Linked DNA regions of Rhizobium sp. N324. The main gene of each other region encodes a partner of the protein of the gene in region 2 in a complex. Links are inferred from orthologs where the notes say so. Each region holds a gene or a part of one and is shown on either strand. Other genes may lie near its edges.

Region 1 (3,370 bases), 370 kb from region 2 along the record:
TCTCGGCCTGGCTTTCCAATAGAATTGCGATCGAGAAGGAATGGTTGAAGCTATCGAGCGGGCCGGCCTTCATCGCCAGGAAGGCCTGATCGCCGAGCGTGAACTCGATCAGCTCGACGCTGCCGGGAGGCCCGCTCGGCGTTTCCGCCGGAAGGATGGTGGTGCGGCCGATTCTGGATTCCGGGATGACGGACACATAAAATTCGACGGCTTCGCGCGCTTCCTGCGCGAACCAGAGATTTGAAACGACCTTCGCCATGATGCAGCCTCCTTGTTGACGGTAGATCCGGACCATTGTCCGATGATCCAAGGACGCCCCGCCGACGCGGTTTCCGACAAGTGCGGCTGAAATTTTCCGTCGGGTCGCCTCTCTCCTATCAAGCAGCCTTGCCGCCATGCGCAAACCCCTCGGGATAGCGGCGGCTTGGGAATGAAAGCAGAACATCTTTTCTGGTCTTTCGTTCCCGAATCACTACATTACGCGCCATGAGCAATAGTTTCGACGATATTCCCTTCTTCGACGAAGAGCCGGGCGAGATGGCGCGCAAGCCGCAGCCGCCTGCCGTCCCGGCTGGAAGGGCGCCCGCCACCGGTGGCATTGCCGCCCGCGCCATGGCGGCGCGCGACGGCGGCAGCCGGCCGGATTACCTCGCCGGGCTGAACCCCGAACAGACCGAAGCCGTCGAAACGCTGGAAGGCCCGGTCCTCGTGCTTGCCGGCGCCGGCACCGGCAAGACGCGCGTGCTGACGACCCGTATTGCCCATATCCTCAATACCGGCCGCGCCTTCCCCTCGCAGATCCTCGCCGTCACCTTCACCAACAAGGCCGCCCGCGAGATGAAGGAGCGCATCGCGCTGCTCGTCGGCGGCGCCGTCGAAGGCATGCCCTGGCTCGGCACCTTCCACTCGATCGGCGTCAAGCTTCTGCGCCGCCACGGCGAGCTCGTCGGCCTGCGCTCCGATTTCACCATTCTCGATACCGACGATGTCGTCCGCCTGATCAAGCAGCTGATCCAGGCCGAAGGCCTTGACGACAAGCGCTGGCCTGCCAAGCAGTTCGCCGGCATGATCGATACCTGGAAGAACAAGGGTCTCGGCCCTGCCGACATCCCCGAGGGCGATGCCCGCGCCTTTGCCAATGGCCGCGGCCGCGACCTCTATTTCGCCTATCAAGCGCGCCTGACGACGTTAAACGCCTGCGATTTCGGCGACCTGCTGATGCATCCGATCGCGATCTTCCGCAAGAACCCGGATCTCCTGAAGGAATATCACGGCCGCTTTCGCTACATCCTCGTCGACGAGTATCAGGACACCAACACCGCGCAATATATGTGGCTGCGGCTGCTCGCCCAGCGCGCCAAGGGCGAGCCGCAGAACGTCTGCTGCGTCGGCGACGACGACCAGTCGATTTATGGCTGGCGCGGCGCCGAGGTCGACAACATCCTGCGCTTCGAAAAGGATTTCCCCGGCGCCAAGGTCATCAAGCTCGAGCGCAACTACCGGTCGACCGAACATATCCTCGGGGCTGCCGCCCATCTGATCGCCCATAATGAAGGGCGGCTCGGCAAGACGCTGTTCACCGACCGCTCCGATCCGGATGACGCCAAGGTGCAGGTGCACGCCTCCTGGGATTCGGAGGAGGAAGCCCGCGCCATCGGCGAGGAGATCGAGCAGCTCCAGCGCGGCAAGCATCTGCTGAACGACATGGCGATCCTCGTGCGCGCCTCCTTCCAGATGCGCGAATTCGAAGACCGCTTCGTCACCCTCGGCCTCAACTACCGCGTCATCGGCGGCCCGCGCTTCTACGAGCGCCTGGAGATCCGCGATGCCATGGCCTATTTCCGCCTCGTCGCTCAAGCCTCCGACGATCTCGCCTTCGAGCGCATCATCAACACGCCGAAGCGCGGCCTCGGAGATACGACGGTGCGCGCGCTGCATGATTATGCGCGTGCCCGTGATATCCCGATGCTGGCGGCCGCCGCCGACATCATCGAAACCGACGAGTTGAAGCCGAAGGCGCGCAAAGCCCTCTTCGACGTGATTCAATCTTTCCGCCGGTGGCAGGAACTGCTTGAAAACACACCGCATACCGAACTTGCCGAGCAGATCCTCGAAGAGTCCGGCTATACCGATATGTGGAAGAACGACAAGAGCGCCGAAGCGCCCGGCCGCCTTGAGAACCTCAAGGAACTGATCCGCTCGATGGAAAGCTTCGAGTCGATGCGCGGCTTTCTCGAGCATGTCTCTCTCGTCATGGATGCCGAGACCAACGAGAACCTCGATGCTGTCTCGATCATGACGCTGCACTCGGCCAAGGGCCTGGAATTCGACACCGTCTTCCTGCCGGGCTGGGAGGAAGGCCTCTTTCCGCATCAGCGTTCGCTGGATGAAAGCGGCCGTGCCGGCCTGGAAGAGGAACGCCGCCTCGCCTATGTCGGCATCACCCGTGCCAAGCACCGCTGTCACATCTGGTTCGTCTCCAATCGCCGTATCCACGGCCTCTGGCAATCGACCCTGCCTTCGCGTTTCCTCGATGAGCTGCCGGAAACCCATGTCGAGGTCGCTGAAATGGAGCAGAGCTATGGCGGTTACGGCCGCGGCGGCTACGGCCAGTCCCGCTTCGACAAGGCCGAGCCCTTTGCCAATTCCTATTCCACTCCCGGCTGGAAACGCGCCCAGGCCAACAAGACCGATGCCACGCGCGACAATTGGGGCTCCCGCTCCGGCCATGCCGTCGAACGCATCGGTTATGGTGAAAGCGGCCCCAAGGGCCGCACGATCGAAGGCGAATTGGTGGCGAAATCCACATCCTCGGAGCCGTCGCGTTTCACCGTCGGCGACCGCGTGTTCCACCTGAAATTCGGCAACGGCAATATCACCGGCATCGAAGGCAACAAGCTGACGATCGAGTTCGACCGCGCCGGACAGAAGCGGGTGCTGGACGGCTTCGTCGAGCGCGTATGATAGCGCGTCAGCCAGGAGCGAGAAGTTTCATCCGAGCATCCGCATGCTTCCAAGACCGAGCATGTCGTTGACGAGCGCGATGCCGATTCCTGCGGCGACGATTCCCAATCCGATCAGAAAGAGCCGGCGCGACCGGTCATATTTGATGGCAAAGAGGGAGTCGCGCGCCAGCAGATCGGCGAAAACCTTCACCTGAATGGCTATGCCGATGGTCAGGAACAACATCGGCAGGATATCGATGCGGCTCCAGTCATTGGGATTGGAAACCCAGACACTGATGAAATTAAGGGAGAAGCCGAGGATGATCCCGGCCGCCGTCAGCGACCCGTTGCGGAACGTCGCATCGATCTTCTCGTTCGGCTCTGGCTCGGACATGGTTTTACTTCCGGCTTGGGTCTGAGCAAGA
Region 2 (3,802 bases):
AAGTTAAAGAGGCTCGGATCAGGTTGATTAAGGTCGTCTTTCCGGTGCATTCAATCCAATAATAAAATTTATACTTTGGTCGAATTTCACGCTAATATTCTGTTGTCCTAAAAAACCACGAATATCAATTGATTCTAGGTATTTTGAGCTCATTTCAATTCTCCAGTTATAGCAATTTAATGCGCCCACGGTATTCGTGCAACGTTTTTTAATCACCCGCAAGAATTGCTGATTTTCTATTTGAGTTTGCGCGTACCATCGACAAAGAGGCCTCAGGTGCCCTTGGATTTGGCGTTTCTGATTTCTCGGGGCTAAGTTCCTACCGCCCCGGCCGCCCAGTCTTCCCCTTCGTCCGCCCCTTGTGCTTCTGCTCGCCCGGGTCCTCATAACTCCCCACGCCCGTCTTCCCGCGCACGACCGGCCGCACGTCATCGCGGTCCGGCTGTCCCTCCAGCAGCGGTGAAAACCGCTTCGTCCCCTTGGCGGCATCCGGCTTCTCCGGCACCTGTCCGATGACCGGCTTTTCCGTTCGGCCGACTGTCATTTCGTCGAGGTCGTTTTTGCGGAACAGGCTCTTCCTGGCGGGTTCGGCGATGTCGCGGCCCATGTCGTCGAGGCTGGGGAGGGTGAAGTAGGAGGCTTGCGTCTCGGGTGCCGGCTTGGATCCTCGGGTCAAGCCCGAGGATGACGGAGGAGCGGAGGAGCCGCGCGCTTTTCCTTCCATCACCTTCGCTTCCTCGCGCGCCATCGGGTCGTCCATGGCGGCGAGTTCCACGGCCTTGAGGCGTTTGATTTCGTCGCGGAGGCGGGCGGCTTTTTCGAAGTCGAGGTCGGCGGCGGCGTCGCGCATGCTCTTTTCGAGCGCGTTGAGATGGGTCTGCAGGTTGTTGCCGACGAGGTTGCCGCCATCGGCGAAGCCCTTGCCGGAGACGCCCGAAATATCGGCGCGGACGTGGTCGCGTTCGTAGACGCTGTCGAGGATGTCGGAGATCCTGGCTTTCACCGATTCCGGGGTGATGCCGTGCTCCTGGTTGTAGATCATCTGCTTTTCGCGGCGGCGGCCGGTTTCTTCCATCGCCCGCTTCATCGAGCCGGTGACCTGGTCGGCATAGAGGATGACCTTGCCGTCGACGTTGCGCGCCGCACGGCCGATCGTCTGGATCAGCGATGTCTCGGAGCGGAGAAAACCTTCCTTGTCGGCGTCGAGGATGGCGACGAAGCCGCATTCGGGAATGTCGAGGCCCTCGCGCAGAAGGTTGATGCCGACGAGCACGTCGAAGGCGCCGAGGCGGAGATCGCGGAGGATCTCGATACGCTCCAGCGTGTCGATGTCGGAATGCATGTAGCGCACCCGCACGCCCTGCTCATGCAGATATTCGGTCAAGTCCTCGGCCATGCGCTTGGTCAGCACGGTGCAAAGGGTGCGATAGCCCTTGGCGGCGGTTTCGCGGATCTCGCCGAGCACGTCGTCGACCTGGGTGCGGGCCGAGCGGACCTCGACCGGTGGGTCGATCAGGCCGGTGGGTCGGATCACCTGTTCGGCAAAGACGCCGCCTGACTGTTCCATCTCCCAGCCGCCGGGGGTGGCCGAAACGGCGATGGTGTCGGGGCGCATGGCGTCCCATTCCTCGAAGCGCAGCGGCCGGTTGTCCATGCAGGAGGGCAGGCGGAAGCCGTATTCGGCGAGTGTCGCCTTGCGCCTGAAGTCGCCCCGGTACATGCCGCCGATCTGCGGCACGGTGACATGGCTTTCGTCGATGAAGACCAGGGCGTTGTCGGGGATATATTCGAACAGGGTCGGTGGCGGATCGCCGGGGTCACGGCCGGTGAGATAACGCGAATAGTTCTCGATGCCCTGGCACGAGCCGGTGGCTTCGAGCATTTCGATATCGTAGCGGGTGCGCTGCTCCAGGCGCTGGGCTTCCAGCAGGCGACCGGCCTTCTCCAGTTCGGCCAAGCGAAGCCTGAGCTCCTCCTTGATCGATTTGATGGCGCCGTTCAGCGTTGGGCGCGGGGTGACATAGTGCGAATTGGCGTAGATCTTCACCGATTTGAGGTCGCCGACCTTCTGGCCGGTCAGCGGATCGAACTCGGTGATGGCGTCGATCTCGTCACCGAACATCGAGATGCGCCAGGCGGCATCCTCCAGGTGGGCCGGGAAGAGTTCGATCGTATCGCCGCGCACGCGGAAGGAGCCTCTCACGAAATCCATGTCGCGGCGCTTGTATTGCTGGGCGACGAGGTCGGCCAGCAGCTGGCGCTGGTCGAGCCGGTCGCCGACCGACATCTGGAAGGTCATCGCCGTATAGGTCTCGACCGAGCCGATACCGTAGATACAAGAGACCGAGGCGACGATGATGCAGTCGTCGCGTTCGAGCAGCGAGCGCGTCGCCGAGTGGCGCATGCGGTCGATCTGCTCGTTGATCGAGCTTTCCTTCTCGATATAGGTGTCGGAGCGCGGCACATAGGCTTCCGGCTGGTAATAATCGTAGTAGGAAACGAAATATTCCACCGCATTGTCGGGGAAGAAATTCTTGAATTCAGAATAGAGCTGGGCGGCCAGCGTCTTGTTCGGCGCCAGGATGACGGCCGGGCGCTGCGTCGCCTCGATCACCTTGGCCATGGTGAAGGTCTTGCCGGAGCCGGTGACGCCGAGCAGCACCTGGCTTCGGTCGCCGTTCTCCAGCCCCTCGACGAGGTCGCGGATGGCAGTCGGTTGGTCGCCGGCGGGCTCATAATCCGATTTCATCAGAATACGGATGCCACCTTCCGATTTGTCGGGTCGGGCAGGGCGGTGCGGCGTCCAGATCTTGCCGTTCTTGTGCAGCGGATTGCCGCTCTCGATCAGCGCCGACAGCGCCTCGACCGTGGCGGTGACGGCGGTGCCGGCCTGCAGCGATGACGCCTCCTCCAGCGTCGTATTCATACCGGCGACGGGATTGAGGCCGGCGGCGGCGCGCGTCTTCGGGTCGGTCGAGCCGCCCATCGAGGTGCCGCGCGCCGATTTCGAGGCAGCGATTTCGACCTTCTTGCGGTGCTTGCCGGCCTTGGAGGCGATCTGGCGCTGAGTCTCGACGCCCGACGCTTCGGCATCGGCCTCTAGCTGCTTCACCCAGTCCGCGACGGAGCCGGAGAGGGGGGCTCCCTCGAAGGACGACTGCGGGGCTTCCTCGAAGCCATTCGGGGCGGGAGATTTCTTCGGAGATTTGGCCATGGCGGGAATATGGAGAGAGTCAGCGCGAAAGGGAAGAGGTAAAGAGTACAAAAGGGAAACGAACTGTTTGTTCGGATTGGGTGAATAGTTTTGGCGCGGAACGCACGCGGGAAACGCCACAATCAGGTTCTCTCGAACGGGCAGCGACCGAATAAACAAAAGTCTGTGGTTGAAGGTCGGTCCGTCTCCCGTATTGCGGGCGGTGATGCTACAGCTGCTGCGGGAATTGGGGACCATTCATGAAAAAGATGATTATCGCATTCGCGGCGACCGCTGCACTGGCCAGTTGCGCCAAACGTCCTGACGCCATCGTGCAGGTCGATATTCCGATGGCGGCTTATACGAACCTCAGCTGCGAAGCTCTCGCTGGCGAACTCAAGAGAGAGCGGGCCAAGCTGGACGACTTGTCGAAGCAGCAGATCAGTGCGGCGAACGGCGATGCCTTCGGCGTCTTTCTCGTCGGCGTCCCGATCGGCAGCGTTGCCGGGGGAGATAAGGAAGGCGAAATTGCTGCGTCAAAAGGCAAGGTTTCCGCAATGCAGTCCGCTGGTATGAGCAAGGGCTGCAAGTTGCCCGCCTAACAGCGGG

The links.
Region 1: the proteins of uvrB (region 2) and AMK05_RS14945 are in contact, whole or in part, in a crystal structure (PDB 7EGT), measured with the Thermus thermophilus proteins. The link is inferred for Rhizobium sp. N324 from one-to-one orthologs. Residues at the interface, in WP_096411307.1 of Thermus thermophilus: Glu23, Leu25, Arg26, Asp27, Gly28, Glu29, Arg30, Phe31, Arg55, Glu326, Asp327, Phe328, Glu379, Ser382, Gln383, His398, Gly400, Arg401; in WP_096412145.1 of Thermus thermophilus: His654, Arg656, Phe657, Gln666, Asp668, Glu669, Lys680, Arg681, Leu682, Ser683, Lys685, Tyr686, Ala687.

The regions. Positions count from the first base shown.
Region 1 is NZ_CP013630.1:3,099,260-3,102,629, forward strand. Bases 172-3,225 are described here. They hold AMK05_RS14945 (ATP-dependent helicase), read left to right. Parts: upstream 172-486; coding sequence 487-2,964; downstream 2,965-3,225. Other genes in these bases: AMK05_RS14940 (VOC family protein), read right to left, coding at 172-259; AMK05_RS14950 (hypothetical protein), read right to left, coding at 2,992-3,225. In the rest of the region: more of AMK05_RS14940, read right to left, coding at 1-171; more of AMK05_RS14950, read right to left, coding at 3,226-3,339. UniProt on the Escherichia coli protein: A helicase with DNA-dependent ATPase activity. Unwinds DNA duplexes with 3'-5' polarity. Translocates on single-stranded DNA with 3'-5' polarity. Initiates unwinding more efficiently from a nicked substrate than double-stranded DNA.
Region 2 is NZ_CP013630.1:2,730,394-2,734,195, reverse strand. Bases 120-3,605 are described here. They hold uvrB (excinuclease ABC subunit UvrB), read right to left. Parts: upstream 3,215-3,605; coding sequence 320-3,214; downstream 120-319. Other genes in these bases: AMK05_RS13200 (hypothetical protein), read left to right, coding at 3,454-3,605. In the rest of the region: more of AMK05_RS13200, read left to right, coding at 3,606-3,795. UniProt on the Escherichia coli protein: The UvrABC repair system catalyzes the recognition and processing of DNA lesions. A damage recognition complex composed of 2 UvrA and 2 UvrB subunits scans DNA for abnormalities.